3 regions of the Rhodoferax sp. EU05-FHT12H12 genome follow, and region 1 is predicted to be linked to each of the others. Evidence: predicted binding sites of a transcription regulator. Region 1 holds the regulator's gene; each other region holds the start of a gene.
What was found. The regulator sigma-54, encoded in region 1, starts transcription at its own class of promoters, with help from an activator protein. The targets are predictions, from matches to a motif close to TGGCANGNAANCTGCTTT.
Positions count from the first base shown of each region.

Region 2: AC3WS7_RS15130 (CmpA/NrtA family ABC transporter substrate-binding protein) is a predicted target of sigma-54. The motif match lies at 3,997-4,014, and genes of this name have one in related genera.
Region 3: AC3WS7_RS05120 (ammonium transporter) is a predicted target of sigma-54. The motif match lies at 3,884-3,901, and genes of this name have one in related genera.

Region 1 is NZ_JBYTDI010000010.1:12,135-22,671, reverse strand. Features, by position in the region: gene AC3WS7_RS18160 (THUMP domain-containing class I SAM-dependent RNA methyltransferase) at 1-247, opposite strand, end outside; gene rpoN (RNA polymerase factor sigma-54) at 244-1,857, opposite strand; gene lptB (LPS export ABC transporter ATP-binding protein) at 1,858-2,634, opposite strand; gene lptA (lipopolysaccharide transport periplasmic protein LptA) at 2,631-3,239, opposite strand; gene AC3WS7_RS18140 (exopolyphosphatase) at 3,315-4,247, opposite strand; gene AC3WS7_RS18135 (thiol:disulfide interchange protein DsbA/DsbL) at 4,350-5,003, opposite strand; gene AC3WS7_RS18130 (SPOR domain-containing protein) at 5,073-5,717, opposite strand; gene argS (arginine--tRNA ligase) at 5,739-7,436, opposite strand; gene AC3WS7_RS18120 (PsiF family protein) at 7,577-7,897, shown strand; gene AC3WS7_RS18115 (putative bifunctional diguanylate cyclase/phosphodiesterase) at 7,945-9,822, opposite strand; gene ubiA (4-hydroxybenzoate octaprenyltransferase) at 9,886-10,537, opposite strand, start outside.
Region 2 is NZ_JBYTDI010000005.1:123,070-133,606, reverse strand. Features, by position in the region: gene AC3WS7_RS15145 (MFS transporter) at 1-542, opposite strand, end outside; gene AC3WS7_RS15140 (ABC transporter ATP-binding protein) at 788-1,615, opposite strand; gene ntrB (nitrate ABC transporter permease) at 1,612-2,550, opposite strand; gene AC3WS7_RS15130 (CmpA/NrtA family ABC transporter substrate-binding protein) at 2,579-3,823, opposite strand; gene AC3WS7_RS15125 (hypothetical protein) at 4,325-4,774, opposite strand; gene AC3WS7_RS15120 (ANTAR domain-containing response regulator) at 4,841-5,488, opposite strand; gene AC3WS7_RS15115 (GNAT family N-acetyltransferase) at 5,542-6,300, opposite strand; gene tsaD (tRNA (adenosine(37)-N6)-threonylcarbamoyltransferase complex transferase subunit TsaD) at 6,369-7,424, shown strand; gene AC3WS7_RS15105 (Hsp20/alpha crystallin family protein) at 7,501-7,890, opposite strand; gene AC3WS7_RS15100 (branched-chain amino acid ABC transporter substrate-binding protein) at 7,985-9,298, shown strand; gene rpsO (30S ribosomal protein S15) at 9,429-9,695, shown strand; gene pnp (polyribonucleotide nucleotidyltransferase) at 9,903-10,537, shown strand, end outside.
Region 3 is NZ_JBYTDI010000002.1:60,906-71,442, reverse strand. Features, by position in the region: gene AC3WS7_RS05145 (M20/M25/M40 family metallo-hydrolase) at 1-289, opposite strand, end outside; gene otnI (2-oxo-tetronate isomerase) at 367-1,194, opposite strand; gene metW (methionine biosynthesis protein MetW) at 1,220-1,801, opposite strand; gene metX (homoserine O-succinyltransferase MetX) at 1,798-2,946, opposite strand; gene AC3WS7_RS05125 (TMEM165/GDT1 family protein) at 3,086-3,643, opposite strand; yybP-ykoY riboswitch at 3,649-3,843, opposite strand; gene AC3WS7_RS05120 (ammonium transporter) at 3,972-5,174, shown strand; gene AC3WS7_RS05115 (DoxX family protein) at 5,282-5,761, opposite strand; gene AC3WS7_RS05110 (HvfC/BufC family peptide modification chaperone) at 5,773-6,570, opposite strand; gene bufB (MNIO family bufferin maturase) at 6,567-7,493, opposite strand; gene AC3WS7_RS05100 (BufA1 family periplasmic bufferin-type metallophore) at 7,505-7,774, opposite strand; gene AC3WS7_RS05095 (sigma-70 family RNA polymerase sigma factor) at 7,982-8,551, shown strand; gene AC3WS7_RS05090 (zf-HC2 domain-containing protein) at 8,551-8,781, shown strand; gene rbp (RNA-binding regulator) at 8,946-9,377, shown strand; gene AC3WS7_RS05080 (SDR family oxidoreductase) at 9,453-10,229, opposite strand; gene lptC (LPS export ABC transporter periplasmic protein LptC) at 10,257-10,537, opposite strand, start outside.

The DNA.
Region 1 (10,537 bases):
GCAGACCGGCGCGGTACAGGTCTTGTTCGCTGCGGTATTCGGTGTACGACACCAGCACCAGCACGCGCTGCGCCAGGCGGCTGTAAAGGTTGAGCAACATGGCGTGCGCAAACGAGGTGCGCACGGCCACACCACCGCGCTGCTTGGTCACGCAGCCGGGCGGCAGGCCGGTGATTTGCAAAATCTCCGGCGCCAGGTACTCCTCCACGCCAGCGGCACAGGGGAGAAAAAGGGTCAGTTGGTTCATAGCGCTTTGCGGAGTGAGGCGGGGGCAATCTTCAGGCCCTCGCGGTATTTGGCCACGGTGCGCCGGGCGCATTCGATACCCTGCTCTTTGAGCATGTCAGAGATCTGGTTGTCACTCAAGGGCTTCTTGCTGCTCTCGGAGGCAATGAACTGCTTGATGAGCGCGCGTACCGCGGTGCTGGAGGCATTGCCGCCGCTCTCGGTGCCCAGGCCCGAGCCGAAGAAGTACTTGAGCTCGAAGGTGCCAAACGGGGTGGCCATGTACTTGGCGGTGGTCACGCGGCTGATGGTGGATTCGTGCAGGCCCAGTTCGTCGGCAATCTCGCGCAGCACCAGGGGGCGCATGGCCAACTCGCCGTGGGTGAAAAAGTTTTTCTGCCGCTCCACAATGGCCGTACTCACGCGCAGGATGGTGTCAAAGCGCTGCTGGATGTTCTTGATGAACCAGCGCGCCTCTTGGAGGCGCTGCTGCAGCGCCGCGTGGCCTGCACCGTCACGGCCACCGCGGTGGTTGCGCAGCACGTTGGCATAAATGTCGTGCACCTTCAGGCGCGGCATGACCTCGGGGTTGAGCTGTACGCGGAACTTGGGCGTGCCACCGACCTTGCCAATCGCCACCACCAACACGTCGGGCACCACGATGTTGCGCTCCACGTCCACAAAGCGGCGTCCGGGCTTGGGCTCCAGCCGTGCGATCAGCGCAATCGCTTCGCGCACCAGCGCATCGCTGCCCACACCCATTTGCACCAGGCGCTTGATGTCGCGTCGGGCCAGCAGGTCCATCGGTTTGTTGCAAATGCCCAGGGCCACCTGCAGCACCTCGGTCCGGTCGACCTCCCCCTCCTCATCCGCGAGTTGCAGCAGGTGCGCCACTTGCAGGCGCAAGCACTCGCCCAGGTCGCGCGCGCCCACGCCCACGGGTTCCAGGCTGTGCAGCAGACCCAGCGCCACGGTGAAGTGGTGCACCAGGTCTTGCAGCTGCTCTTCATCGCCGGGGTTCAGGCTGCGCGCCAGTTCTTCCAGCGGGTCTTCCAGATAGCCATCGTCGTTGAGCGATTCGATGAGAAAACGCAGCGCCGCCGCATCGGTGGCCGTGGTGCGCAGGCTCAGGGCCTGGCGGTGCAAAAAGGCCTGCAGTGATTCGGCGGAACGTGCCAGCTCGGTGGCGTCTTTCTCTTCATCGTCACCCAGGTTGTTGGCCTTGGCCTTGGCGTCCACGCCCCACTCGCCGTCATCGGGCGTCATTTCGGTGGTGCCGTCCCCCTCCCAGTTGGGCTCGTCGCTGCTGCTCAGCGGTGTGGATTCCTCATCATTTGTGCTGCTAGCGCTCGTGGATGTTGCGTAGTCAGCTACAGAATTAGGAGCATAGTCCGCCTCACCGCTCTCGGACAGGCGATCGCCTTCACTGACGGTGGCGTCGGCGGCGTTGAGGCCGAAGTCCTCGCGCTCGGCCCGGTCCTCGGTCAGCTCCAGAAACGGGTTTTCGTCCAGCATCTGCTCCACCTCCTGGCTCAGCTCCAGCGTGGAGAGCTGTAGCAGACGGATGGACTGCTGCAACTGGGGCGTGAGCGCCAGGTGTTGGGAGACGCGTAGTGAAAGACCTTGTTTCATCTACATCTTGAAGTGTTCGCCCAGGTACACCCGGCGTACATCGGCGTTGTTCACGATCTCGGAGGGGGTGCCCTGCGCCAGCACATGGCCGTCGCTGATGATGTAGGCGTGGTCGCAAATGCCCAGGGTCTCGCGCACATTGTGGTCGGTGATCAGCACCCCAATGCCGCGGCCCTTGAGGAAGTTGATGATGCGCTGGATCTCGATCACGGCAATCGGGTCGATACCGGCAAAGGGCTCGTCCAGCAAGATGAAGCGAGGCCGCGTGGCCAATGCGCGCGCAATCTCGACCCGGCGCCGTTCGCCACCCGACAAGGCCAGCGAAGGCGACTCGCGCAGGTGCTCCACGCGCAAGTCCTGCAACAGCGCGGTCAGGCGCGACTCAATTTCGGCCGACTTCAGCGGGTTGCCCGCCTCGTCGCGCTGCAACTCCAGCACGGCGCGCACGTTGTCTTCCACATTCAGCTTACGGAATATCGAGGCCTCTTGCGGCAGGTACCCCAGCCCCAGGCGCGCGCGGCGGTGGATGGGCATGTGCTCAATGGACTGGCCATCGATGGTGATGTCACCTGCGCTGGCGCGCAGCAGACCCACGATCATGTAGAACGAGGTGGTTTTGCCCGCGCCGTTGGGGCCCAACAGCCCCACCACCTCCCCCGTGCGCACGGCCAGCGATACGTCCTTGACCACCTGACGTTTGCCATAGGACTTTTGCAAATGCCGGGCTTCCAGCCGCCCGGTGCTGGTGTCCGGGGCTTCTTGGGTGGGCGCGCTCACTGGGCGGCTTTCTCAAGTTGCGGCGTGGCGCGCAAGGTGGGGCTGGCTTGGGGCACGGCGGGCGCCGCAGCGTCGGGTTTGGGCGTCAGCATGGCCCGCACCCGGCCTGCGGGGGCGGTGGCGCTCTTGGGCGCACCGTCCACGGTGAAGCGGTCGCTGAGGTTTTCGTACAGGATGCTGGCGCCCGTCACCTCGTCGGCCAGGGTGGCACCACGCAGTCGGCGCAACTGGGCTTTTTTGATGAAGCGCACGGTGTCGGCGCGGCCGTCGTACTCAATGGTTTCACCGTCGCCCTCAATAAATTCGTCCAAGCCATCGCGCTTCTGACGGAAGAATGCCGGGGTGGCCGCAGAACCGGTGACCAGGCCAAACTGGTAGCCATCGGGGTCCTGGCGCACTTCGAGCTGGGCACCACGGATGACGATGCTGCCCTTGGTCAGCACCACGTTGCCGGTGAAGACGCTGACCTGCTTGAGGTCGTCGTAGCGCAGGGCATCTGCTTCCACGTTCATGGGCTTGTTGCGGTCGGCTTTTTCGGCCCAGGCGTGACCCGCCACACCGGCCATCACCAGCCACAAAGACACCGACAAAAGGGTATTTTTCATAAAGGCACGAAACTTGCTCGAAAAGCGCTTCGGCCATTGTACCGAGCGCTTTGCGCATTTCGCGCCCTGGCGGGTTCAGCCGTCGGCGTTAATTTTGGTGGTCAGCGCCTGCAGCACCTCGGCAGCGCGGTCATTCTCCACCTGGCAGGTGCCCGCGTTGGCATGGCCGCCCCCGCCGTAGCCCAGCATCAGCTCGCCAATATTGGTCTTGGACGTGCGGTTGGTGATGGACTTGCCGGTGGCAAACACGGTGTTTTGCTTCTGCAGGCCCCACAACACGTGGATGGAGATATTGGTCTGGGGGAACAGCGCGTAGACCATGAAGCGGTTCACCGCAAAGATGGTGTCTTCGTTGCGCAGGTCCAGCACCAGCAGATTGCCATGCACCGTGGAACAGCGCAGCAGCTGCTCCTTGGCCTTGGCCGCGTGCTCAAAGTACAGATCCACGCGCTCCACCACATCGGGCAGCTGCAGGATTTCGTCGATGCCGTGGTTTCGGCAGTACTGGATCAAGTCCATCATCAACTGGTAGTTGCTGACGCGGAACTCCCGGAAACGGCCCAGGCCGGTACGCGAATCCATCAGGTAGTTCAGCAGCACCCAGCCTGTGGGGGCCATGATTTCGTCGTGGCTGAAGCGGGCCGAGTCGCCCTTGTCCACCGCTTCCATCATGTCGTGAAAGCGTGCCGGGAAACGGTTGGCACCGCCATAGTGGTCAAACACCACGCGCGCGGCCGAATCCGCGTGGGGCAAGATGATGTGATTGGGGCGCTCGCCGGTGTTGCGCACCGTTTCTGACTCGTGGTGGTCAAACGCCAGGTGCACGCCCGGCACGTAAGGCAGGTTGGTGGTGATGTCGCGGTCGGACACCTCCACCTTGCCGTCCTGCATGTCCTTGGGGTGGACGAACTTGATGTCGTCGATCAGGTCCAGCTCGTTGAGCAGCACCGCACATACCAGTCCATCAAAATCGCTGCGGGTGACAAGCCGAAATTTCTGCTGCGCCATGGGAACGGTCTCCACAAAGGTTGGGGGGCCAAACCATTCTAGCCCCGGCCCTTGGAGGCCGGCACCCCACCCGCGGCAAAACCAGCAACAAAACCCGGCGGATTAACGCCCTGCGCGGACGTCGGCAACCAGCGTGTCCACCACCTGCAAGGCCCGCTGCATATTGCCAGCCATGGAGCCATCGGTGTAGTAACGCCCTGCCACACCCAGCGCAGGCACACCCTCCACCTTGTAGGCGTTTTGCAACTGCGTGGCCTTGGTCACCTTGGTCACCACGGTGAAGGAGTTGTACTGCTGCACAAACTTGGCCTTGTCCACGCCCTGCTGACCCACCCACTCCAGAATCGCCTCGCCGCTGGCAAGGTTCTTCTTTTCGACGTGGATGGCGGCGAACACTTTGGCGTGCAGTTTCTCGACCAAGCCCATGGCTTCGAGTGTGAAATACAGGCGCTGTTGCGGTACAAAACTGTCCTGGAACGCAACGGGGACACGACGCAACACCACATCTTTGGGCAACTTGGCGATCCAGGCCTGCAATGTGGGCTCAAACGCATTGCAATGCGGGCAGCTGTACCAAAAGAACTCCACCACCTCGATCTTGCCAGCCCCAGCTTCCACGGCAGCCCGTGGGTCCAGCACCTGGTAATCGGTCCCTGCCTTGGGCTTGCTGGCCTGGGCGTGTACCGAAGTGCCCAGCAAAGTAGCCGAAGCCAAGGCTGCGCCAGTGGTCAGTTGCGTGAATTCGCGTCGTTTCATATCCGTCTCACTGTGTAAAGGGGCTGGTGGGACAGGGCCCCACCGGGAAAGTTCCTGTGGAGCCCGCGCTCAGCGCTGCACCCGAACCAAAGCAGTGTCCATGCCGGACTTGTCCATTTTGTCTTTGGCCTTGTCGGCGTCTTCCTTCTTGTCAAAAGGCCCCACGCGCACCCGAAACACCGGACGACCGGACTGTTCACGTTCGGAAATCTTGGTCTCGATACCGCTCAGCGACAGCTTGGCACGGTGGCTCTCGGCATCTTCGGCCTTCTGGAAGGCGCCCACCTGCACAAAGTACACAAAGGCATCGGCCTCTGCGGGAGCCGCGGTCTTGGCCTTGGCCAGGTCACCCAGCGGATCGGCTGACACGGCGGGCTTGAGCTCAGCCTTGGCCTCTGGTTTGGTGGCCTTGGCATCCGGCTTGGCCTCCGTTTTCACCTCGGCCTTGGCTTTGGCTGCAGATGCAGCGGACGCCGGGGTGGTGGCCGGTGGCACGGCGGGAGCCGGGTTCTTGCCATACAGGATGGCATTGGGGTCCCAGTTTTTGTTCTTCTGGGCTTCGGCCTCGTTCTGGTCGGCGCTGCGGCTCTGGCTTTTGTTGATAAAGGGCACCGGTACCTTGGTGACGTAGACTGCCACGGCCAGCGCAGCACCCAGGCCGACGACCACGCCCACAATGAACCCCACAACGGTTCCGCCACGTTCAAACTTCATGTGCTGCTTTCTCTCTTAATCTCACATTTTTTGCGGGGCACTCACGCCCAGCACGGCCAGGCCATTGTGCAATACGCGGGCGGTAGCGGCCACCAGCGCCAGACGCGCCAGCTTCACCGCCTCGTCATCCACCAGGATGCGCTCGGCGTCGTAATAGCTGTGGTAACTGGCGGCCAGCTCGCGCAGGTAGAACGTCACGTCATGCGGAGCTTCGCCTTCCGCCGCAGCGCTCAGCATCTCGGGGTACTTGGCCAGTAGCAGCATGAGCGCCTGGGCTTGCGGGCTCTCCAGCGCCGACAGGTCCACGGCCTTGAGGCCGACCACATCACCACCCCAGCTGGCCAGCACCGAGCAAATGCGCGCATGGGCGTACTGCACGTAGTAGACCGGGTTGTCGTTGTTCTTGGCCACGGCCAGGTCCACGTCGAAGGTGTACTCGGTGTCGGGCTTGCGGCTCAGCAGGAAGAAACGCACCGCGTCCTTGCTGGTCCATTCAATCAGGTCGCGCAGCGTCACATAGCTGCCCGCGCGCTTGCTGATCTTGACCTCTTCACCGCCGCGCACCACGCGCACCATGGTGTGCAGCACGTAGTCGGGGTAGCCCTGGGGGATGCCCACGTCGGCCGCCTGCAGGCCGGCGCGCACGCGGGCAATGGTGCCGTGGTGGTCGGTGCCCTGGATATTGACGACCTTGGTAAAGCCGCGCTCCCACTTGGCAATGTGGTAGGCCACGTCCGGCACAAAGTAGGTGAAGGTGCCATCCTTTTTGCGCATCACGCGGTCTTTGTCATCCCCATAGTCCGTGCTCTTGAGCCACAGCGCGCCGTCCTGCTCATAGGTCTTGCCGTTGCTCACCAGCTTGTTCACAGCAGCCTCCACGCGACCGCTGGTGTACAGGCTGGACTCCAGGTAGTACTGGTCAAAGTGCAGGTTGAACGCCTGCAGGTCCTTGTCCTGCTCATTGCGCAGGTAGGCCACCGCAAACTGGCGGATGTTGTCGTAGTCGTCCACATCGCCATTGGCCGTGAACTCGCGGTCGTCGGCCTTGATCGACGCCTTGGCCTTGAAGGCCTCGGCAATGTCGGCGATGTAGTCGCCGTTGTAGAAGGCCTTGCTTTCCGGGTTGTCCGGGTCGGTGGGCCAGCAGCTGTCACCGGGCTTGAAGCCCTTGGCACGCAGCTGGGTGCTCTTCGTCAGGGTGTCGATCTGCACCCCCGCGTCGTTGTAATAGAACTCGCGGTGCACCGCGTAGCCCTGGGTACCGAACAGATTGCAAATGGCGTCGCCCAGCGCGGCTTGGCGGCCATGGCCCACGTGCAGGGGCCCGGTGGGGTTGGCCGAGACAAACTCGACCAGCACGCGCTGGCCATTGCGGGGCTGGTAGCCGTACTGCTCGCCCTGGCCCAGCACTTCGCGCACCACTTCTTGTTTGGCAGCGGGCTTGAGGCGGATATTGATGAAGCCGGGCCCGGCAATCTCAATGTCCTGCACCCACTGGGCGTAGACCGGCGTGGCCAACAGGTCGGCGCGCAGGGCTTCGGCCAGCTGGCGCGGGTTCATTTTCAAAGGCTTGGCCAGCTGCATGGCCGCAGTGGTGGCGAAATCGCCATGGGCCGCAACCTTGGGGGATTCAAAAGCGGCCTTGGCGGCCGAGCCGGGCGAGAGTTTTTCCAGGCAAGCGGCCAGCGCTTGCAAAAGATCGTGTTTGACGGTGAGCATGGACCGATTTTACGGGCCCCTCGGGAAAGCCCGGGGGTCAGGCCGTCAACGGCGCTGACATCTTTCCGTTATATGCTTGTAAGTGCTAGGGTTTTTTCTACAACGGCGGCATCGCTGCCATCTTTTGGATAGGACGACTGATGAAACAATTGATCTCCCTCGTGGCTTTGGGTCTGGCACTGGCCGTCGGAGGCGCACACGCCGCTGACGAAAAGGCCCCTACCGCCCAGCAGAACAAGATGAAGACCTGCAACGCCGATGCCAAAACCAAGGACATCAAAGGTGACGAGCGCAAGAAGTTCATGAGCGAATGCCTGAGCGCCAAACCCGCAGCGGCCGCCGCTGACGCCGGCACCAGCCAGCAAAACAAGATGAAGACCTGCAACGCCGACGCCAAGACCAAAGACCTCAAAGGCGACGATCGCAAGAAGTTCATGAGTGAGTGCCTGAGCGCCAAATAAGCGCCGCGCCCTCCGCCAAGCCCGCCACTGTGCGGGCTTTTTCATGCCTACTCGGCCGGCGCCAGGCGCTGACCAAAGGCGTCGGCCGGCTCGGGCCGGGCAAACCAGTACCCCTGCCCCTGCTCGCAACCCAGCGCGCGCAGTGCATCGCGGATGCGCTCCTCCTCAATGCCCTCGGCATGGGAGACCAGGCGCAGGCCCTTGGCCATTTGCACGATGGCGGCCACCATGGCGTGTTGTGGCTCGCTGTCGAGCATGCCTTTGACAAACGATTGGTCAATCTTGAGCTTGTGCACCGCAAAGCGCTGCAGGTAGCCCAAATTGGAGTAACCGGTGCCAAAGTCGTCGATCGCGATCGACACCCCCTGCGCCTTGAGACGCTGCAGTGACACCACAAAACGCTCAGTGTCCTCAATCAGCGTCGATTCGGTGATCTCCAGCTCCAGACAGTGGCCGGGCAAGCCCGACTGGCGCAAAGCCGCTTCCACCACCTGCTCCACATTGCCCCGGCGAAACTGCACCGGCGACAGATTGACCGCCAGCACCAGCGGCGCCCCGGCCCGCTGCCACTGCGCCGCCTGCTGACAGGCCTGCACCAGCACCCACTCGCCGATCTCCACAATCACGCCCGCTTTTTCGGCCGCAGCAATGAAGTGCCCCGGCATCAGCAAGCCCTGCTCCGGGTGTTGCCAGCGGATCAAGGCCTCGGCCCCCACCAGCCGTCCCGTCTGGAGGTCAAACACGGGCTGGTAATGCAGCACAAATTCTTGGCGTGCCAGCGCCACACGCAAGCTGGCGACCAGCTGCAGGTTGTGTTGCAAGTCGGCCTGCATGGCCGCATCAAAAAAGCGAAAGGCATTGCGCCCCGACTCCTTGGCGCGGTACATGGCCACATCGGCCTGGCGCATCAGGGTTTCGTAGTCTCCGCCGTCATCGGGAAACAATGCAATGCCAATGGAGCAGGACGTGGACACCTCGGTGTCCTTGAGCGTGAAGGGCATCTCCATGCGTTGCAACACCTCGGCGGCCACCGCCGCCACGCTGTCAGCATGGCCCGCATCACACAGGCCAATGACAAACTCATCCCCTCCGTGGCGGGCCACGATGTCGGCCTGGCGCAGCGCCTGGTTCAGGCGCTGCGCCACTTGCCGGAGGAAGTCGTCCCCGGCAGCGTGGCCCAGCGAATCATTGATGACCTTGAAGTTGTCCAGATCCACAAACAGCAAGGCCACGCGCAGGTTCTGGCGGTGCGCCAGCGCAAAGGCACGCTCCATCCGCTCACGACCCAGCCCCCGGTTGGCCAAACCGGTCAGGCCGTCATGTTGGGACAGGTAGGTGAGTTGCGCCTGCGACTCGCGGTAGCGCGCGATTTGCAACTGCAGATTCGCCAAGGCCTTCTGCAAGTCGTTCAGGATCAGCCAGATGGCCAAGCCGCTGACCACCAGAATCGTCAACACATCGCGCAACTGCTCGTCCGGCGGGCTCACATAGCCGGTACTGCGCCAGTGCAGCACCTCGGTGGCCAGATTCAGGAACACCAGGTAGACGACCATGCAGCCAAGCAGTGCAAAAAATGCGCGCGCCGTCACCAGCAAGCCGGCCATGATGAGCAAGGCCGGAAAGGACAGCAGCGCCACATCCTTGATGCCCTCGCTGACCCAGGTCAGCGCGCACACCAGCCCGGTCAGGGAAAACAGGAACAGCAGGTTGGCAAAATTGACTCGGCCCAGACGGCTGAGCCACAGGCAGGCCAGCATGAGCGCCATGCCCGGCAACAAAAGCCACACGATGGCCCAGTTGCGCTCCAGCACATACCCCGTCGTGGCCACCAGCAGGCCCGCAAACACCAGCCCCGAGATTTGTCGCAAGCGGCGTGTACGCGCCTGCACGATGGCATCAGGGTCCTGTGCAGCGGGCTCGTTCATGGAAGCGGAACTCCAAGCGTTGGCGTGGATTCATGCTAACGCAAAGCCCGCAAACCGTCACGCCTAAACGCCCAGCAGCACCCCGCAAAACACGGCCAAGCCCACCCAATGGTTGAGGCGAAAAGCCTTGAAGCAGCCCTCGCGTCCGCGGTCGGCAATCAGCGTGCCGTGCCACACCACCTGGGCGCCGGCTACCGCCACCCCCAGCCACCAGGCCCAGGGGCGCGTGAGTGCGGGCAGCACCAGCCAGGACCACAGGGCGAGGTAGACGACATAGAAGCCCAGCACCGCCGGCACATCCCAGCGCCCCAGCGTGATGGCCGAGGTCTTCATGCCGATCTTCAGGTCGTCATCGCGGTCCACCATGGCGTATTCGGTGTCGTAGGCCAGCACCCAGAACAGGTTGCCCACCAGCAGCGCCCAGGCCAGCACGGGCACTTCCCCTTTGACCGCAGCAAAGGCCATGGGAATGCCGAAGCTGAAGGCCACGCCCAGCACCGCCTGCGGCATGGAGACATAACGTTTGGCATAGGGGTAGACCAGGGCCACGGCCAGCGCGGCGAACGACCAGGCGATGGCGGCGGCGTTGGTGGTCAGCACCAGCCCAAACGCGGCCAGCGCCAGCACCGCGCCCACCAGCAATGCCTCGCGCGTTCCGATGCGCCCGCTGGTCACCGGACGCTGGGCCGTGCGCTTGACGTGTTTGTCGAATTCA
Region 2 (10,537 bases), on a different contig from region 1:
ATGGGTACCAGCGAGGCCAGCGCGGCAAAGCCGTACACGGTTTGCCAGCCATAGGCCTGGGCCAGGGGCGGTGCCAGCAGTGCCGCCAGTGCGGTGCCTGCATTGCCCGCGCCCACCAAGCCCATGGCCAGACCCTTGTACTTGGGCGGGTACCAACCCGAGCCCAATGACATGGCCACCCCAAAGCTAGCACCGGCCACGCCCAGCAGCAGAGCCATCTTGAGCAGGTCGTCATAGGTGTGCACAAAGAAGTAGCCAAAGGACATGGTGAAGGTGATCAGCACAAGCTCCACCATCGTGGCCGTCTTGCGCCCCACATACTGCGCCAGCAGCCCCAGCGGGAAACGCATGATGGCCCCGGCCACGATGGGGATGGACAGCAGCAAACCTTTTTGCGATGCCGTCAGTTGGTACTGCTCACTGATGAAGGGGGCCATGGCGCCATTCATCACCCAGATGACGAACGAGAACATGAGGTAAAAAAACGCGGCAAACAGGGTGGGTGTGTGTCCGCTTTTCAGGAATTGACGAAATCCGGCCATGGGTGGGCTCCGTAGAGGTTCTGTGGGGAGAGAGGGGGGCGCGGAAGCGACGGGCGCCGTTTTCAGGCACCAGATACCGAATGTGCGCTACCAGAAGGGCAGGCGCTCAACCGCAAGATTGCTAGACCTTCGTTGGTCGTGCTGGACCAAGTGCAAGCATGATTTGTGCCTGATTTGGGTGCGGCGTGCGCACAAAAAAAGGGCGCCCCGCAGGGCGCCCTTGGTGGCACAGGGGGGGTGCGTGCTCAGGCCGCCTTTTCGACGTGGGCCTGGCGTGTGTACAAAAAGTCGATCACGGCCTTGCGGTACTGCAGGTACTGCGGGCTGTCGGCCAGGGCCACGCGGTTGCGCGGGCGGGGCAGGTCCACGCTGAGCACTTCACCAATGGTGGCGGCGGGGCCGTTGGTCATCATCACGATCTTGTCGGACAAGAGCACGGCCTCGTCCACATCGTGCGTGACCATGACCACGGTGCTTTGGGTGCGCGCCACGATCTCCAGCAACTCGTCCTGCAGCTTGGCGCGGGTCAGTGCGTCCAGCGCGCCAAAAGGCTCGTCCATCAGCAAGACCTTGGGCTCCATGGCCAGGGCCCGGGCGATGCCCACGCGCTGCTTCATGCCACCGCTGATTTCGCCAGGGCGTTTTTGTGCCGCGGCGGTGAGGCCCACCAACGCGAGTGCCGCATCGGTGCGGGCCATCAACTGGGCCTTGTTCTCGGACGCCGCACCGGTGCTCTTGGAGCCCGCACCAAATACGCGCTCCACGCCCAGGTAGACGTTCTCAAAGCAGGTGAGCCAGGGCAGGAGCGAATGGTTCTGGAACACCACGGCACGCTCCGGGCCGGGGCCTGCGATTTCGCGGTTGGCACACAGCAGGTTGCCTGCGGTGGGCGTGGTCAGGCCGGCAATCAGGTTGAGCAGCGTGGACTTGCCACAGCCGCTGTGCCCGATGAGCGCTACAAATTCGCCCTTGGCCACGGTGAGGTTGATGTCGCGCAGCGCGGGGAACAGGCCCTTCTTGGTCTTGAAGGTTTGTTCTACGCCCTGGATTTCGATGTACTTGCTGTTGCTCATGACTTCACCTCTTCGAATGTGAACGCTGTCGCCAGTTTGATCAGGGCGTACTCCAGCAGCAGGCCCACGATGCCGATCACGAAGATCGCGATGATGATGTTCTTGACGTTGAGGTTGTTCCACTCGTCCCACACCCAGAAACCAATGCCCACGCCACCGGTCAGCATCTCGGCCGCCACGATCACCAGCCAGGCCGTGCCGACCGCCAGGCGCACGCCGGTCAGCATGTAGGGCAGCACCGAGGGGAACAGGATCTTGGTGACGATCTTCCACTCGCTGAGATTGAGCACGCGGGCCACGTTCATGTAGTCCTGCGGCACGCGCTGCACGCCCACTGCGGTGTTGATGATCATGGGCCAGATCGAGCAGATGAAGATGGTCCAGATGGCGGCCGGGTTGGCACCCTTGAATACCAGCAAACCAATCGGCAACCAGGCCAGCGGCGACACGGGGCGCAGCAGGCTGATCAGCGGGTTGAACATGCGGCTCAAAAATTCAAAGCGGCCGATCATGAAACCTGCCGGAATGCCCACCGCAGCCGCCAGGCCAAATCCCAGCGCCACGCGCTCCAGCGAGAACAGCACGTTCCAGCCCACACCCTGGTCGTTGGGGCCCTTGCGGTAGAACGGGTCGCTGAACAACACGACGGCCTGCTTCCAGGTCTCCAGCGGGCTGGGGATGCTGGCCGACGTGCCCACGCTCACCAGCGCCCAGATACCGACCAGCAAGGCCAGGCCCAGCAACGGCGGCAGCACCTGCAGCAGCAGGCCGCGCCAGTCGAAGCCGGGTTTGGCTTGTGCGGGGGCGGTGGATACCACCGTTTGAGTGCTTTTTGGCATGCTAGCCCCCGTGGATACTGCGCTAGCAGCTTCTTTTTTTATAGCAGACCCCTCGGCTGCAGCAGCCAGGGGCGAGTGAAAAACGGCGCTCACCATGGTGACCTCCTTGTGGGTGGGGTGGAACTCAGGCCTTGACCTTGAAGCTGTCGGCGTACTTTTTGGGATCCTTGCCATCCCAGACCACGCCGTCCATCAGCTTGCTGCTGCGCATGTCGCTCTTGGGCAGCGGCGTCTTGCTGGCGGTGGCGGCCTGCTTGTAGATGTCGATCTGGTTGATCTGCTTGGCCACACCCAGGTAGTCGGGGTGGTCCTTGAGCAAGCCCCAGCGCTTGTGCTGGGTCAGGAACCACATGCCGTCGGAGAGGTAGGGGAAGTTGACCGCACCTTCGTTGTAGAACTTCATGTAGTTGGGGTCGTCCCAGGTCTTGCCCATGCCGTTCTGGTAGCGGCCCAGGATGCGCTGGTTGATCGCGTCTACGCTGGTGTTCACATAACTCTTGTCGGCAATCGTTTCAGCCATCTTGTTTTTGTTGGACAGGCTGGCATCGATCCAGCGGCCCGCTTCGAGAATGGCGGCGGTCACGGCGCGGGCGGTGTTGGGGTACTTCTTGACGAAGTCGCCCGTGGTGCCCAGCACCTTTTCGGGGTGGTCTTTCCAGATGTCCTGGGTGGTCATGGCGGTCACACCAATGCCATCAATGATGGCGCGGTGGTTCCAGGGCTCGCCCACGCAGTAGCCATCCATATTGCCCACGCGCATGTTGGCCACCATCTGTGGCGGCGGCACGGTGATGACCTTGGCGCCGCTCATGGGGTTGATGCCGTGGGCTGCCAGCCAGTAGTACAGCCACATGGCGTGGGTGCCGGTGGGGAAAGTCTGGGCAAAGGTGTACTCGCGCTTCTCGGCGGCCATCAGCTTGGCCAGGCCTGCGCCGTCCACGGCGCCCTTGTCGGCCAGTTTCTTGGACAGGGTGATGGCCTGGCCGTTGTTGTTGAGCGTGGCCAGCACGGCCATGTCTTTCTTGGGGCCGCCCACGCCCAGATGCACGCCGTAGACCAGGCCGTAGAGCACGTGGGCGAAGTCCAGTTCGCCGTTCACCAGCTTGTCGCGCACGCCGGCCCAGCTGGCTTCCTTGCTGGGGATGATGGTGACGCCGTACTTCTTGTCGATGCCCAGCACCGAAGCCATGACCACGCTGGCGCAGTCGGTCAGGGGGATGAAGCCGATCTTGACCTCGGTTTTCTCGGGAGCGTCCGAGCCTGCGGCGTACACTGCCGCGCGCAGTGCGGGGTCGATGCCAATGGCGCCCACAGCGGCGGTTTGCAGAACAGCACGGCGGCTGAGTTTGGCTTTCAGAAGGTCAGTCATACGCAAGCTCCAAAAGTAAAAACACAAAACGAAAAACAAAAAAGGCGTCCGCACTGGGTTCGCTGCGTGGTGCGCAAGTGAACCCGTGGGGACGCCTTTGTCCTGTTTGCCCTGAGCCCTACCCGCCGTTAGGTGGGGTGCAGTGCATGACCGTTGTCGGTCTCGCAGGGATTAACGCAATGTCTGTGCCAGCTTGTTCAAGCTGCAATATGCTATGAATTCAGGAGCTGCTTGCGCAGTATCTACGTTGGTCTCGGGCCTATTTTGCTTAAAAATTCGCGTGACGCACTGATTTTGTGCACTGCACCAAAGCGGGCGCAAGCGCCAGGGGGTGGTACTTTTGGGGCCTGCGCCCCGTGGGTATGCCGCGGCTTGGTGCGCTCTCTGGCCGGCCCATGCATTTGCGCAGGGGGGGGCTGGGGCGGCCGTGCTGGTTTTTTGAGTTGCTGTTGGGGTGTTGCCGTCGCGGCCTGTGGCCTCGGCAGAGTCGGCCCGCGGTGACTAGCTGCGTTGCTCTGCGCGGCGGTCTGCACGCTTGCGCTGTATCAGGATGTGGACCAGCAGGGCCGTGGCGGCGGAGGTGGCCACCACCGGGGACGCCATGACGACATTGGCCAACCCGTCCAGCACATGCAGGCTGACCTGCTGCGCATAGTGCGTCAGTGCCACCACATCCTGGGGCTCCACGTTCTTCACATCGTCGGGCAGCACCTGCACATCAGGCCAGCCATTGCGAAAGCGGATGTTGGCGAAGATGCCGTCGGCCACGGCCACCAGGGACAACACGCCCAGGGGTTTCATCAGGTGCAGGATGAGCTTGCTGCGCACCGTCACCGGCGCTGTTTCGTAGATTTTCCCCACCAGTTGCGACACCATGCGCTCCTGCACGGCCACGGGCGCGGCGTCATACACCTCGGCGGCCAGTTGTTCCATGGGTATTTCGTGTGACATGGTTCTCAGCATAGCCCGCAAAAGTTCCCAGGGTGTGAACGGCAGGTAAGCAGTTGTGTCCTTGTTTCAAGACAACAAGTCGGCCACATCCAGCATGCGCTGGGCCACGTCCACAATCTTGAGGTTCTTGTCCATGGCCGTTTTGCGCAGTTTGGCGTAGGCCGCCTCCTCGCTGAGTTGCTGGCGTTGCATCAGCAGCGCCTTGGCGCGATCGATCACTTTGCGGTCTTGCAGCGCGGCGGACAGCTCATGGAGTTCGGTGCGCGTGGCATCCAGTTCTTTGCGCAGGGCTTGTTCGTGCTGGAAGCGGGCCAGGGCCACGTCCAGAATCGGGCGGATGCGCTCCGTCTGCAGGCCCGCCACGATGTAGGCCGACACCCCGGCGGCCACTGCGGCACGTGCATTGCCACTGTCGTTGTCGTTGGTGAACATGACGATGGGGCGGCGCTCGTCGCGGGTCGCCATCACCACGTGTTCCAGCGCGTCGCGGGCGTCGCTTTCAGCGTCCACGATGATCATGTCCGGCTGCAGCTGGGCCAGGCGCTCCGTCAGGTAGACATCGGCCGGCAGCGAAGCGACCAGGTTGAAACCGTTTTCCAGCAGGCCAATGCGCAGGCTGCGCGAGCGTTCCGCCTGGTGCAGGGCGTGGGTGTCCTGCGGGTCATTGACCAGCAAGTCAGCGTTGATCACGACGATGCGTAGCGGCTCGGTCATACGCCGATCATTGCATGCAAAAGTCGCGCCAATCTTTGGCATGTCGCCAGCACTCAATCTGCGTTGGGGTGCCAGTAGTGGTAGCACCAGGCGGTTACAAAGCCTGCGCGCCGGTACAGGGCGAGGGCGGCGGTGTTTTCGGCTTCTACCTGCAAAAACGTTTCTGGGAGTCCGCGGTGCAGTGCCTCTTGGGCCAGGCAGGCCATCACATGCCGGGCCAGGCCCTGGCCGCGTGCGCTCATGGTGGTGCGTAGCCCGTGCAAGCTGGCCCAGCCCTGGCTGTAGACCGCGGTGCCCGCGCACAGGGGCTGGCCCTGCTGCACCACGGTGGCGTATACGCCGTGTTGGCCGCGGCTCAGGGCCTGCACGCGGTGCTGGCCATCCACCGGGTCAAAACCTGGTGCGGTGTATACGGCCGCCCACGGTGGGGTCGGTGTGGCCGACCAGGTGGCCGCGGCGGGGTCGGCCAGGGCCGCGACTGCCGTGGTGGGCGCTACCTGCACCAGCGTCGCTTGGGTGGGCGCAAAGCCCAGGCGGCGCAGTTCGGCCTGCACGTCGGCCAAGCCCGCCACATCGGCCAGCCGAAAAATCGGTTGCAGGCCACGCTGTGCGTAGCGCGCACAGATGTCGGGCAGGGCGGCGGGGTTCAGGCTGTGGTGGCGCAGCGGCACGGCGCTCTTGGCGCGGCCCACGGTGGAGGTGTCGAATGACAGCAGCCAGCCGTCCAGGGTCTCATGGGCTGGCGGGGCCACGGCGTCGCAGGTGGAGGTTTCCAGCCGGGCAATGGCGTCATCGGTCAAAGGCAGGTGCATGCGGTCATTGTGCCCGGGGCCGTGCGGGGCCCCATCCTCTAAACTCGGTGGCTCTGAAGGAAACAAGCATGCTGGTGTTGGGAATCGAGTCCTCGTGTGACGAAACAGGCGTGGCCATGGTGCAGTCGCAAGGCGTGGCCGTACCCACGCTGCTGGCCCATGCGCTGCATAGCCAGATCGAGATGCACCAAGCCTATGGCGGGGTCGTGCCCGAGCTGGCCAGCCGCGACCATATACGCCGCGTGCTGCCGCTCACCCAGCAGGTGCTGAATGAGAGTGGCCGCAGTCTGCAAGAGGTGGATGTGGTGGCCTACACGCGCGGGCCCGGTCTGGCCGGTGCCTTGTTGGTGGGGGCGGGCGTGGCCTGTGCGTTGGGTGCGGCGCTGGGCAAGCCGGTGCTGGGCGTGCACCACCTCGAAGGGCATTTGCTCTCCCCATTTTTGAGTGCCGACCCGCCCGAGTTCCCGTTTGTGGCGCTGCTGGTGTCGGGCGGCCACACGCAGCTGATGCGGGTGGACGGCGTGGGCCGCTACGCGTTGTTGGGCGAAACCATTGACGACGCCGCGGGCGAGGCCTTCGACAAATCGGCCAAGCTCATGGGCCTGGCCTATCCGGGTGGGCCGCTGTTGTCCAAACTGGCGGAGGAGGGCAGTCCCACGGCCTACCCGTTGCCACGGCCGCTGCTGCACAGTGGCAACCTGGACTTTTCATTTGCGGGCCTGAAGACCGCGGTGCTGGTGCAGAGCCAGCGCATGGTGGCGGCTGGTGCGGTGGCCACCTTCGACGCACTGCCGCGCCAGCAGCAGGCCGACTTGGCGGCGTCTACGCAGGCGGCGATTGTGGAAGTGCTGTTGAAGAAATCGATGGCTGCCATCAAGCAGACCGGCCTGAAGCGCCTGGTGGTGGCCGGTGGTGTGGGCGCCAACCGCAAGCTGCGCGAGCTGCTGAATGCCGAGTGCGCCAAGCGTGGTGTGCGTGTGCACTACCCCGAACTGCACCTGTGTACCGACAACGGCGCCATGATTGCCATGGCGGCGGCCATGCGGCTGCAAAGTGGCTTGCAGCAGGCCAGTGCGAATTACGCCTTCGACGTGAAACCGCGCTGGCCCCTACATTCACTATAAAAACTGCCACTAGCCCCCGTGGAATATGCGCAAGCAGCTATTAAAAACATAGCGTTCTGGTGCTGGCGCTGGAGCTTTACTGGATGGTCAGTTCGGTGGCGGTGTCCACGGGCACTTTTTTCACCAATTTCAGGGTCAACACCCCGTGTTCCAGCTTGGCTTCGCTCTGGGCACTGTCCACCTCTTGGGGCAGCTCGTAGGCGGCGCGGTAGCGGCGGGGGGCGTCTTCCTTGCTCTGGATGCGGACCACGGTACCGTCAATGGAAATGCTGAGCTGCTCTTTGGTGATGCCGGGCATGTCCAGTGTCAGGGTGAAGCTGGTCTCGTCCTGGGTGTAGGCGCTACCGCTTTGGCGTGCCGAAAACAAGGCGTCTTGCAAGAAACGGTCGACCGAGCGGCCCGTGGGTGCGTACACCGAACGGCGCACAGAGGGCTGGAACACGGAAGGTGCAGAGGCAAAAAACATGGTGTGGACTCCTAGTACACTGCGCGGCTCTCACCGTGAGCGCCGCATGTTCCCAAGCTGCGCGCTTTCCCTCACATTTCAAGAGAAATTCCCCATGTTTATTCTTCTTCCCAAGGCCTTGAAATTGGCGACCAAGACGCTATTTGCCAGCGCCCTGACGGTGGCCAGTGCCTTCGCCCAAACACCCGCGCCACTCAAGGTGGCCGTCATCGAAGGTTTTAGTGGCGCCAACGCCAGTGGCGGCGAAGCGGCCTTCCGCAACTTCGTCTGGGCTGTGGAGCGTGTGAATGCGCGCGGTGGTGTCAAGCTGCCCGCCAGCGCGGGTGGCAACCAGGCCTTGCTGCTGGAGCGTTTTGACAGCAAGGGTCAGACCGAAGAGGCGCTGTCGGCGCTGCGTTCCGCCATCGACGGTGGTGCGCGCGTGATCCTGCAGGGCAATTCCTCGGGTGTGGCGGCCTCGCTGATCGACGCCATCAACAAGCACAACGAGCGCGACCCGGCGCGCCGCGTGTTGTTCCTCAACTACGCCGCCGTGTTGCCCGAGTTGACCAACGAGAAGTGCAGCTTCTGGCATTTCCGCTTCGACGCCCATTCGGACATGCGCATGGCCGCGCTGATGGATGTGCTCAAGGACGACAAGGCCTTGAAGAGCGTCTACATCATTGGCCAGGACTACAGCTTCGGCCAAGCCGTGGGCCGCGAGGCCAAGCGCCAGTTGGGCGTGTTGCGCCCGGATGTGCAGGTGGTGGGCGACGAGCTGCACCCTTTGGGCCGCGTGAAAGACTTTTTGCCCTACGCCACCAAAATCAAGGCCAGCGGTGCGGGCGCCGTCATTACCGGCAACTTCGGCAACGATTTGAGCCTGCTCATCAAGGCCGCCAAGGATGTGGGCTTTGACGGCAAGTTCTACACCTTCTACGGCAACGCCCTGGGTGCCCCGGCAGCGATTGGTGACGCCGGCCTTGGCAAGGTGGTGGCGGTGGCCGATTGGCTGCCCAATGTGCAGACTGCCGCCAGCGAGGCGTTTTACAAATCCTTCCGCGTGCGTTACCCCAAGGCCGAGGACGACTATGTGCACATGCGCATGCAGCTGTTGATTGAAGCGTTGGCCCAGAGCGTGGAGGCGGCAGGCAAACAGGGCGCTGTGGCCGCCAATGGCGCTATGGATATGGTAGCTGTCGCCGCACAACTGGAGCGGGCTAGCGTCACTTTTAGTGGTCAAACAGGCACCATGCGTGCGGCCGACCACCAGTTCCAGCAGCCGCTGGTGGTGGGCATGATGGAGCGCCAGGGCACGCCGGGCGTCAAATTTGACGTGGAAGGCTCGGGTTATGGCTTTCGCGTGGTGAAAAGTGTGCCCGCCGCGGCAGCAGAGCAGGCCACCAGCTGCAAGATGGTGCGCCCCTGACCCGACCGGGTTATAATCGAGCGGCTTTGCATTCGGCAAGGCGCACGCCAACGGCAGTTCCAGCCCTTGGCGCAAGTTGTACAAACCGGGGCGGCGCCCAGCGCGCAGTCCCAAATTACCAGGAAAACACATGATTGCATCTAGCATCAAAGCCGCTGTTGTCAAAGACAACGCCCGTCAAGCTGGCGATACCGGCAGCCCCGAAGTCCAAGTGGCTTTGTTGACCGCCCGTATCAACGAACTGACCCCCCACTTCAAGACCCATGCCAAAGACCACCATGGTCGCCGCGGTCTGCTGCGCATGGTGAGCCGTCGCCGCAAGCTGCTGGACTACCTGAAGAGCAAAGATGCTGACCGTTACGTCGCATTGATCGCCAAGCTGGGTCTGCGCAAGTAAACGATTCAACGAATGAGAAGCGCCTGAGTTAGGTCACTAGCTCAGGCGTTTTTTACTTCGGAGACGGCAAAAACAGAGCGAAGCTGTGTCATTCCAAAGCAATTCCGGTCGCGTCGGAGTTTTTCTGGAATGGCATCGTGGACTGTGATGTTGACTCCGGGCTAGTGCGAGGTGGCCTGCACCTTCTACAACTCAACGGAGATAAACATGAGTATTTTCAACAAAGTTACCAAGACCTTCCAATGGGGCCAACACACGGTCACCATGGAAACCGGCGAAATCGCTCGCCAGTCCACCGGCGCCGTGCTGCTGGACATGGACGGTACTGTGGTGCTGGCTACTGTGGTTGCCAAGACTGAAGGCAAGCCCGGCCAGGACTTCTTCCCCCTGACCGTGGACTACCTGGAAAAGTCCTATGCCGCTGGCAAGATCCCCGGCAGCTTCTTCAAGCGCGAAGGCCGCCCCAGCGAATTTGAAACGCTGACCAGCCGCCTGATCGACCGCCCGATCCGCCCCCTGTTCCCCGAAGGTTTCTTCAACGAAGTGCACGTGGTGATCCACACCGTGTCCTTGAACCCTGAAGTCGACGCCGACATCGCCGCCATGATCGCCGTCAGCGCTGCGCTGTCCGTGTCTGGTGTTCCGTTCAACGGCCCCATCGGTGCAGCCCGCGTGGGCTACGTCAATGGCGAATACGTGTTGAACCCCGGCCAGACTGCCCGCAAAGACTCCATCATGGATCTGGTCGTTGCCGGTACTGAGTCTGCTGTGCTGATGGTCGAGTCCGAAGCCCAGCAACTGTCCGAAGAAATCATGTTGGGCGCCGTGGTGTTTGGCCACGA
Region 3 (10,537 bases), on a different contig from region 1:
CGCTACCGCTGGCCGCCACCTCAAAGAAGATCACTGGCGTGCGCCCTTCCAGGCGCACCACCTCCAACGTGAGGCCGGAGACCTTTTGCGACTCGATCCACTGCGCAGTGTTGCGCACGACGGTGTCGATATAGCCTTCGCTGGCCCAATCAGCATCGAACAAGGGGGACTTGGCGGGAATGCGGATGTAGTCTTCCAGACGGTGAACAATGTCACGGTCCCAGACTTGACTGACCTGCTCCAGCGCTTGCGGCGCATTCAAGGCGGCGGACGGTACGCGGGCGTTCATGGCGAACTCCTGAATCGGCAGAGTTGGTAAGGCGACATCATGCCATGGGCTCGGCCGCTTCCGGCCGTGGCAAACCCTCAACGCAACAGCGATTGGCGCCAGCGCAGGCCCTGACTGGTGGCGCCAGGTACAGCCCCCCCCCGTGGACGGTACTCGCACCCCACCCAGCCGGCATAGCCCATCTGGTCCAGCAGTTTCAGCAAGTAGCTGTAATTCAGCTCGCCCCCGTCGGGCTCCTCGCGCTCGGGCACACTGGCAATCTGGATATGGCCCACGGCGCCGGTGGGCAGGTACTGGCGCAGCTTGCTGGCCACGTCCCCCTCCGTCACCTGGCAGTGGTAGAGGTCCATCTGCACCTGCAAATTGGGCGCCCCCACCTCCGCCACCACCGCATGGGCCCGAGCCTGGTGGCGCAAAAAGTAGCCTGGCATGTCGCGTGGATTGAGCGCTTCAATCAGCAGGGTGCAGCCCAGCGCCGCCGCCTGCCCAGCGGCCCAACGCAGGTTGTGCACATAGGTGGTGTGCAGCGTGTCCAAATTGGCATCCGGCGGCACCAGCCCCGCCATCACATGGATGCGCGGGCATTGCAAGGCCTGGGCATAACGCAAGGCTTCGATGATGCCCGCGCGAAACTCCGCCTCGCGCCCCGGCAGGCTGGCGGTACCGCGTTCACCGCGGTCCCAGGCGCTGGCCATGGTGGCCAGGTCAGCGCCCCCCGGCGGTGCATTGAGCAGAACCTGCTGCAGGCCCGCCTGTCGCAGCGCGTGCGCAATCTCGCCCGCGGTCCACGCATAGGGAAACAAAAACTCCACCCCCGCAAAGCCGTCATGGGCCGCCGCGGCAAAGCGCTCCAAAAACGGGAGCTCGGGGTACAGAAAGCTCAGGTTGGCGGCAAAGCGGGGCATGGCAGTGGCGGGTTCAGCGCGGCATTCAGCGGGCCAGCTTGTAGACCGAGGTACCGGCGCGCAGATTCGGCACGAAGCGGACGGTACGGCCATCCTGCAGACCAAAGCTGTCAAGCACCCGCAAGCCATTGCGCTGCGCCAAGACAGCCAGGTCGGCGTGGGTGCCGACGCGAATGTTGGGCGTGTCGTACCACTGGTAGGGCAGGCGCTTGGTGACTGGCATGCGGCCTTGCAGGATGCTCAGGCGGTTGGGCCAGTGCGCAAAGTTGGGGAAGGCCACGATGCCGACCCGACCTACACGCGCCGTTTCCTTGAGCATGGTTTCGGCATTACGTAAGTGCTGCAGCGTGTCGATCTGCAGCACCACGTCAAAGCTGGCGTCGCCAAACATGCTCAGGCCCTGATCCAGATTGAGCTGCAGCACATTCACTCCGCGCTGCACGCAGGCCAGCACGTTGGCATCGTCCAGCTCCACGCCGTAACCGCTGCAACCGCGCTCGCGCTGCAAGTAGTCCAACATGGCACCGTCGCCACAGCCGAGGTCGAGCACGCGCGCACCGTGGGGCACCAGGCCGGCGATGGCGTGCAGGGTATTCAAGTCCGTCATGCCGCCACCTTCAAACCGCTGGAAATGCTATCGAAATAAGAGCGCATCACGCCCATGTAACGGGGGTCGTCGAGCAAAAAAGCATCGTGGCCGTGCGGCGCATCGATTTCGGCGTAGCTGACGTCACGCTTGTTGTCCAACAAGGCTTTCACCACCTCGCGGCTGCGTTTGGGACTGAAGCGCCAGTCGGTGGTGAAACTCACCAGCAGGAATTTGCAGGTGGCGCGTGCCAGTGCCTGGCTCAGGTCGCCGCCAAAGGGCTTGGCCGGGTCAAAGTAGTCCAGCGCCCGCGTGATCAGCAGGTAGGTGTTGGCGTCAAAGTATTCGGCAAACTTGTCACCCTGGTAGCGCAGGTAGCTCTCAATCTGGAACTCCACATCCTGGGTGCTGTATTTGTACCCACTGGCACTGGCCAGCACCGCATCCTTCAGCTCACGCCCGAACTTTTCGTTCATCACATCGTCGCTCAGGTAGGTGATGTGGCCAATCATGCGGGCAATGCGCAGCCCCCGCTTGGGGATGACACCATGTTCGTAGAAATGCCCGCCATGAAAGTCGGGGTCAGTGACGATGGCGCGGCGTGCCACTTCATTGAAGGCAATGTTTTCCGCATTCAGGTTGGGCGCACTGGCCACAACCACGGCATGGCGCATGCGTTCGGGGTACTGCAGCGTCCAGCTCAAGGCCTGCATGCCGCCCAAGGACCCCCCCAACACCGCGGCCAGGGTCTGGATGCCCAGCGCATCCAGCAGGCGGGCCTGGGCATTGACCCAGTCTTCCACGGTCACCACGGGAAAGTCGGCGCCATAGACCTTGCCCGTGTCGGGATGGGTGTGCATGGGGCCGGTGGAGCCGAAGCAGGAGCCCAGGTTGTTCACGCCAATCACGAAGAACTTGTTGGTATCCACCGACTTGCCGGGACCAATCATGTTGTCCCACCAGCCTTCGGACTTGTCCTGGCCTTCGTACACACCCGCCACATGGTGTGAGGCGTTGAGTGCATGGCAGACCAGCACGGCGTTGGATTTGTCGGCGTTCAGGGTCCCGTAGGTCTCGTAACTCAGGGAATAGCCGTGGATGCTTGCCCCGCTTTGCAGCGGCAAAGGGGCATCAAACGTGATGGACTGGGGCGTGGCAATCAGCATAAAAACAAAACCCGGCAACGCTAAACGCGGGCCGGGTTGCAATGCCAGAAGGCGGGTCCGTGTTTAGCTGTATTTATTAAGCGCCCGCAAGCTGGAGCAAATTGGCGCTGTGAGCGGGCAGTATACCAAGCGGGCCCTTTCAGGCCAGCAGCGCCACCAGGCCCAGCACCGCAAAAATCAGCGCCGATACCAGGTGCACCACGCGCATCGGCACCAGGCGCGTCATGCGCTCGCCCAGCCAGACCACGGGCGCGTTGGCCAGCATCATGCCCAGCGTGGTACCTGCCACCACCCAGAAGTAGGCGTTGTAGCGGGCGGCCAGCATGACGGTGGCGATTTGGGTTTTATCGCCCATTTCGGCCAGAAAGAAGGCCACCACGGTCGTGCCAAAGACGCCCCAGCGCGGCTGTGCATCGGTGTCTTCTTCGTCGAGCTTGTCGGGGATCAACATCCACACGGCCATGGCAATGAAGGAGGCGCCCAGAATCCAGCGCAGGGTCGTGGGGCCGATGACGGTGGTGACCCAGGCCCCCAGGGCGCCGGCCATGGCATGGTTGGCCAGGGTAGCGACCAGAATGCCCCAGACGATGGGCCAGGGTTTGCGAAAACGCGCGGCGAGGATGAGCGCGAGCAACTGGGTTTTGTCGCCCATTTCTGCAAGCGCAACGATACCGGTGGAGAGGAAAAAGGCTTCCATGAATGAAGAGTCCATGGCCGGGGACCTACCCATGACTGCACGACACCCCCGGCCGAAATCAGAGGCGTGCAGTCAAAGGTCTCGCCAAAACCCGCGAAACGGGCTCTGCTTGCGCCATGGGTGCCGTTGCCGGCACCACAAGTCTGTTGACGCAAGCCCCTCTCAATGAAGAAGGGCGGCTACTCCCCAATGACAGCCCGCATTGTACCCGCCGGCCCCTCAGGCCCCGCGGCCCCGATCTGGCGCATTTTTTGCTTTCTTTTGGTGCATGGAGCAAATTTCACATGGATTTGCACCAATAAGCAGCATTTCAATACAAGAGGAACTTATGGAAGCACTCAAACAGGGCGCGGATGCCTTGTTCATCCTGCTCGGCGCCATCATGGTGTTGGCCATGCACGCCGGTTTTGCCTTTCTGGAGCTGGGTACGGTCCGCCGCAAAAACCAGGTTAATGCGCTGGTGAAGATCCTGGTGGACTTCTCGGTCTCCACCGTCGTCTACTTTGCGGTGGGCTACGCCGTGGCCTATGGCACCACCTTCTTCGTGGGCGCAGAGCAGTTGGCCGCCAAGAACGGCTACGACCTGGTGAAGTTCTTCTTCCTGCTGACCTTTGCTGCCGCCATTCCCGCCATCATCTCGGGGGGGATTGCCGAGCGCGCCAAGTTCTGGCCCCAACTGATTGCTACCGCGGTCATCGTCGGTTTTGTCTACCCCTTTTTCGAGGGCATTGTGTGGAACCAGCACTTTGGCGTGCAGGCCTGGATCAAGGGCCTGACCGGCGCCGAGTTCCATGACTTTGCCGGCAGCGTGGTGGTGCACGCCGTGGGCGGCTGGATTGCACTGGGCGCCGTGCTGCTGCTGGGCGCGCGCAGCAACCGCTACCGCAAGGATGGCGCCATCTCCGCACATCCACCGTCCAGCATTCCCTTCCTCGCACTGGGCGCCTGGATTCTGACGGTGGGCTGGTTTGGCTTCAACGTGATGAGCGCGCAGACGCTGGACAAGATCAGCGGGCTGGTGGCAGTGAACTCCCTCATGGCCATGGTGGGCGGCACACTGGCCGCGCTGGCAGTGGGCAAAAACGACCCGGGCTTTGTGCACAACGGCCCGCTGGCCGGGTTGGTGGCAGTGTGTGCGGGCTCCGACCTCATGCATCCGCTGGGCGCGCTGGTGGTGGGCGGCGTGGCCGGCGCCATCTTTGTGGTGATGTTCACGCTCACGCAGAACAAATGGAAGATTGACGACGTGCTGGGCGTATGGCCCTTGCACGGCCTGTGCGGCACCTGGGGTGGCGTGGCAGCCGGTATTTTTGGCAGCCAGACCCTGGGTGGCCTGGGCGGCGTGAGCCTGGGCGCACAGGTGATTGGCACGCTGATGGGCGTGGCCTGGGCCACCGCCGGGGGCTTTGTGGTCTACGGCGTGCTCAAGGCAACCATCGGCCTGCGCCTGAGCCAAGAGGAGGAATTCGACGGCGCCGACCTCTCCATCCACAAAATCAGCGCAACCCCCGAACGCGAGGCCAACTGGTAGAACGGAACCAAGAGGCCTGATTGCTCCTGATTCAGGAGCTGCTTGCGCATATTCCACGGGGCCTAGAGGCCAATTTGATACTCAAGGTACCCCGCCGGATCGCGGACTCAGGTTGGCAGCGATGCCCAGCGCCGCAACACAGGCCCCAGCGATAGGCGGCCACAACCATACAAGGCCAACACCGCCAGCAGCACACCCCAGGTCACGTGCTGTTGCAAGGCCGCGGGCGCAATCTCGGCCAGTGCCAGCACCGCCACGCCATTCACCACACTGAGGCCCAGCGCCGCAAACCGCCCGGCCAGGCCCAGCACCAGCAACACGGGCAAGACCAGTTCACCCGCAGTGCCCATTGCTGCGGCCACTGCGGGCGAAAGCAGGGGCACGTGGTACTCGTCCGCAAACAGGGCCAGCGTGATGTCCCAGTCGCGCAGCTTGGTCAGACCCGAGAGAAAAAACACCTGCGCCACATACAGGCGCGCCAGCAGCGCAGCCAGGGGTTGCAAGGCGTTCAGACCTCGCTCTACCCAGTCCCACAGCGCCAGCGCGCGGGCAGTCCTGGAAGAGGCGAGGAGGTGCAAAGAGGGCATGGAGGTAGGCGTCATCGCGGCGTGGGTGGGGTTGAAAAATCAGGGGCCTGGACGGCCAGCAGCAGTCCGCTCTGCACGGCGTCGGTGAACCAGGCGTTGATGTCGAGTTGCGGGGCGGCATCCATGGCCGCCCCCAGCGACACGCCTTGCAGCAGGGCCGTCGCAAAAAGGGCCTCGTCGGGCAAGGCATGCCGCAACCGCGGGCGGTAGCCCTGGCGCCAGACCAGGGCATTTTCCGCCTGGCCCGCGCGCAGCAGGGTTGCCGCCTCGGCCAGGGTCACCCCCTCATCCCCATGCGCCAGCACCAGGCTGGCCGCGGGCCATGGGCTGTGCAGCAGTGCCGTGCCGGGGGCGAGCTGGAGCTGCAGCACGTCCAGGTCGTGGCTACCCAGCAGGGCCAGGGTGGCGGGCTGCAGTTCGGCATCGGGCGCACTGGCACAGGTGTGCAGCGCCCACTCCACCCGGGCAACATCGGCCAGGTACGGATCGTCTGCCAGCTGTGGGCTGGCAGCCACAAAATCGATCAGAGTGTTGCCCCACCGCGCCATGTCGCCCACCTGGGGCGGCGAGGCATGCCACAGCGCGCGCGCCAGGGCGGCAAAACTCTCTGCGCCCAACATTTGGGCCAGCACCGGGTAGGCCGCCAGCAGCGCACGCTCAGCCAGGGCACGCCCATTGGATTGGTAAGCTTTTAGGCCTCTAACCCCCATGGAATCTGCGCAAATAGCTATATTTTTTATAGCGTTTTCAATGTCCAGCGAAAACAAGCCTTCCAGGAAACGCTGCTGTTGCTGTGCCAGCGCGCTCATGCCAGGGCCTCTGCCGTGTCGCGCATGGTCGGCGCCGCCTGGCGTGCGATGGCCACCTCGTCCAGCAGCACGTCCAGCGCAGGTACATCGGTGTCCCACTCCACCAGCGTGGGGACCGCACCAAAGCGCGCCAGCGCATGCTGGTGCAGCGCCCACACGGCAGGGCTCACCCGGCTGCCATGGTCGTCAATCACGATGTCGCCATACGCGTCCTGCACATGGCAGTGGCCCGCCACATGCAGCTCGCCCACGGCATCGGGCGCGATGGCGTCCAGCCAATCGCGGCAGGCCTGCACAGGGTCGCCCGCCTGGCCTGCCAGTTGGGCGTTGCGTGCATTCACGTAAATATTGTTCACATCGACCAGCAGGCCACAGCCGGTGCGCCGGGCCAGGGTCGTCAGAAAATCGGGCTCCGACCAGTCTTGCGCATCGGCACTGCACCAACGCACGTAGGCCGACAGGTTTTCCACCAGGAAGCGGCGCCGCAGCCGATCCTGCACCTGCTGCACATGGCGACACAACAGGTCCAGGGCTTCGTTAGAAAAGGGGATGGGCAGCAGGTCCGCGCCGTGCACACTCTGCGCTCCCAGCGTGCCGCGCGCAAAACAGGCGTGGTCGCTCACACGCACCGGGTCCACGCGTTGCACCAAGTGGGCCAATTGGTCCAGGTGCCAGGGGTCCAGCCCCACCGCAGAACCCAGCGACAGCCCCACGCCATGCAGGCTGATGGGGTACTGCGCCCGGGCTTGCAATAACACCGCCATTGCCGCGCCGCCATGGTCAAAGAAATTTTCGGAGTGAACTTCCAGAAAATCCAGCGCTGGGCGCCGCGCCAGCAGCTCTGCGTAATGGGGGTGCCGCCACCCAATGCCCACCTCGCCACAGGGCGCAGGCATGGATGAAGGCGAAGGGGTGGCGGTCATGCGACGAATGATCAGCTTTTCATCTTCTTGGCATCGTCCATGGACATGCCCTTCATGTCCTTGCACGTGCCTTTGACTACGTATTTCCATTCGCCCTTGTCCATGTCCACTTTGGATTGGCCCGCGCAAGAATGGGTACCCGAGAGGTTGGCACAATCGTTTTGTCCCGCTTTGGCGATACCAAAGCACTTTTCTTTCTCTTGCGCCGCCACGGGGGCAGAAGCCAGGGCCAAAGTCATCAGGCTGGCAGCAGTGACGGCGATCAGGGCACGTTGATTCATGAGAAAACTCCTAGGTTGGAAAGGAAACAACCAGATGGGTGTGGCACGGGATTGCGCCAGAACGCTGGTTGGGGTTTAGTCCCGCGGGCAGCCTGTTTCTTACAACAGGGCGTGGCAGTTTTTGAGATCCAAGGGTTTTCCCCTGTCAGTCCCAGCGCCCCAACGCGGCGAAACCGTACACTGCGCCCACACCACCCACAGACCACCATGCCCAGTTTTGAACTGCAGGTCGCCGACCTCCGCGATTACCTCCTCAAGTTTGCACGCCTGCAATTGCGCAACGAGGTTTGGGCCGAGGATGCCGTCTCCGAGACCGTACTGGCCGCAATCGCCAAGCCCCAGGCGTTTGACAACCGCTCCCAACTCAAGACCTGGCTGGTGGGCATCCTCAAGCACAAGATCATTGACGCCCTGCGACACCACCGCCGCGAAGTCACTGCGCCGGACACCAACCCTGACAACCAAATGGACCCACTGGACTTGATGGCCTTCCAGCCTGACGGACACTTCAGCCAGATGCCGTCAGAGTGGGGCAACCCCGAACAAGACACCAGCCGCCGCCAGTTTTTTGAGATCCTGGAGGCCTGCACAACCAAATTGCCTGCGGTACAGGGCCGACTCTTTTTGATGCGCGAGTGGCTGGAGCTCTCCAGCGAGGAAATTTGTAAGGAGCTGCAGCTCACGCCGACCAATCTGTACGTGCAGCTGCACCGAGCCCGCCTGCGTTTGCGCGAATGTTTGGAGATGCATTGGTTTGCAAAGGCTGTTCAACCATGATGCCATTTAGAAAAAGCTGCCGCGAGGTGGCGGCCCTTCTGGTCGCCCGGGAAGACCGTGCCCTGCCCCTGGGGGACCGTATTGCCCTGCGCCTGCACCTGCTGGCATGCGCGGCCTGCCCACGCTTTGAGCGCCAGATCCTCACCATGCGCAACAGCCTGCAACAGTGGCGCAACTACGCCGAGACCGAACCCAATGCAGAGGCCGACGGTAAAAAAAATAAAAAATAGACGACTTTCCAAAAAAAAGCGCATAATGATCTCGCATTGCCCTGAGTATGGGTGTGCAAGTTTGCGGTGTTTAGTCAGTTTCGCGTCTGCTTTAAGTCTTCACTGGTTTGTTGATTGCGGTTAAGGACTCCATCGCGTTTTGAGTTATTTTGAGGAGTCCCTCCATGGGCAACAAACTTTACGTAGGCAACCTGCCTTATTCTTTCCGTGACGAAGACCTGCAACAAGCGTTTGCCGCACACGGTTCCGTTTCCAGCGCCAAAGTCATGATGGAGCGCGACACAGGTCGCTCCAAAGGCTTCGGTTTTGTGGAAATGGGCAGCGATGCTGAAGCACAAACCGCCATCAACGCCATGAACGGTCAACAGTTCGGTGGCCGCGGCTTGGTGGTGAACGAAGCACGTCCCATGGAACCCCGTCCTCCCCGTTCCGGCGGCTTCGGCGGTGGTGCTGGTGGTGGCGGCTTCGGTGGCGGCCGCTCCGGTGGCGGCGGCTACGGCGGCGGCGGTGACCGCTCCGGTGGCGGCGGCTACGGCGGCGGTGGCGGCGGCCGCTCCGGTGGCGGTGGTTACGGCGGTGGCCGTAGCAGCTACTAAGCAGCAGACAGCAAGTACACGTACTTTGCAAAAAAAAGGGACCGCAAGGTCCCTTTTTTATTGCTACGTCAGCCTTTAATTCTCATCTTCACGGCGTTTGCGCGGCCGCCCCGCCAACACCTTGTCATACAAGCCGTTCGGCAGTGCGCGCAAGATTTTGGCCACCCAGCCCATCTGCCACGGAATCACGCGGTAACTTGCACCTTGTGCAATCGCATCAAACGCCCGCGCAGCAAATTCATGGGGCTGCATCAAGAATGGCATGCTGTAGCGGTTCTGGCGTGTGAGTGGTGTGTCGATATAGCCAGGACACAGGGTAACGACCTTGATGCCGCTGCTACCCAGCTCACCGCGCAAAGATTCGCAGTAACTGATCACTGCCGCCTTGCTCGCGCAATAGGCACCATGGCCCGGCAAGCCACGAATCCCTGCCACACTGCCAATACCTACCAAAGCGCCGCTTCCGCGCTGCTCCATCGCCCGCACAAAGGGGTGAAAGGTTGCGGCCAATCCCACGTTGTTGGTGCTGAAAGTGCGCACCATGACATCCAGGTCACGGCGAACACCCGTGTCCATCCCCACGCTGATGCCTGCATTGGCAATCACCACATCGGGCACACCGAGCTCTGCGAGACAAGTTTGTCCTGCCGCCACAATGCTGTTGATGTCTGACACATCCGCACCGTACACCCGGTAACGCGTGGCATCCAGCGCCTGGCTGCGGGCCCAGGTGTGGATTTCTTCGACCCGGCGGGCAACCAGGGCCAAGGTATAGCCAGCCTGGTAATAGCGCCATGCCAGGGCCTGGCCAATGCCACTGGAAGCACCAGTAATGAAAATCAAAGCGGCCATTGGGTGCTCCAGAAACGCGGGTAAAAGTTAGCGGGAATCAGGCACCAAAGTGCCATGCACACGACCGCGCAGGCGCATGACTTGGTCCACGTTGTCGAAGTCCATGGCATCGGCCGTGAACCGGTCCTTGCCACGGGTGAGCTCCACCGGCTGCTGGGATTTCACCACTTCGGTGTCCATGAACGCGTGCAGAAATTCACCCCGGTATTCCATGCGAGGCGTGGCCTTACCAGCCGCCGTGGTGTCTGCCTCGCGCACCACCACGGCTTTGCCTATCAGCTGGACCTCCGAGCCACTGTCATTGGTCA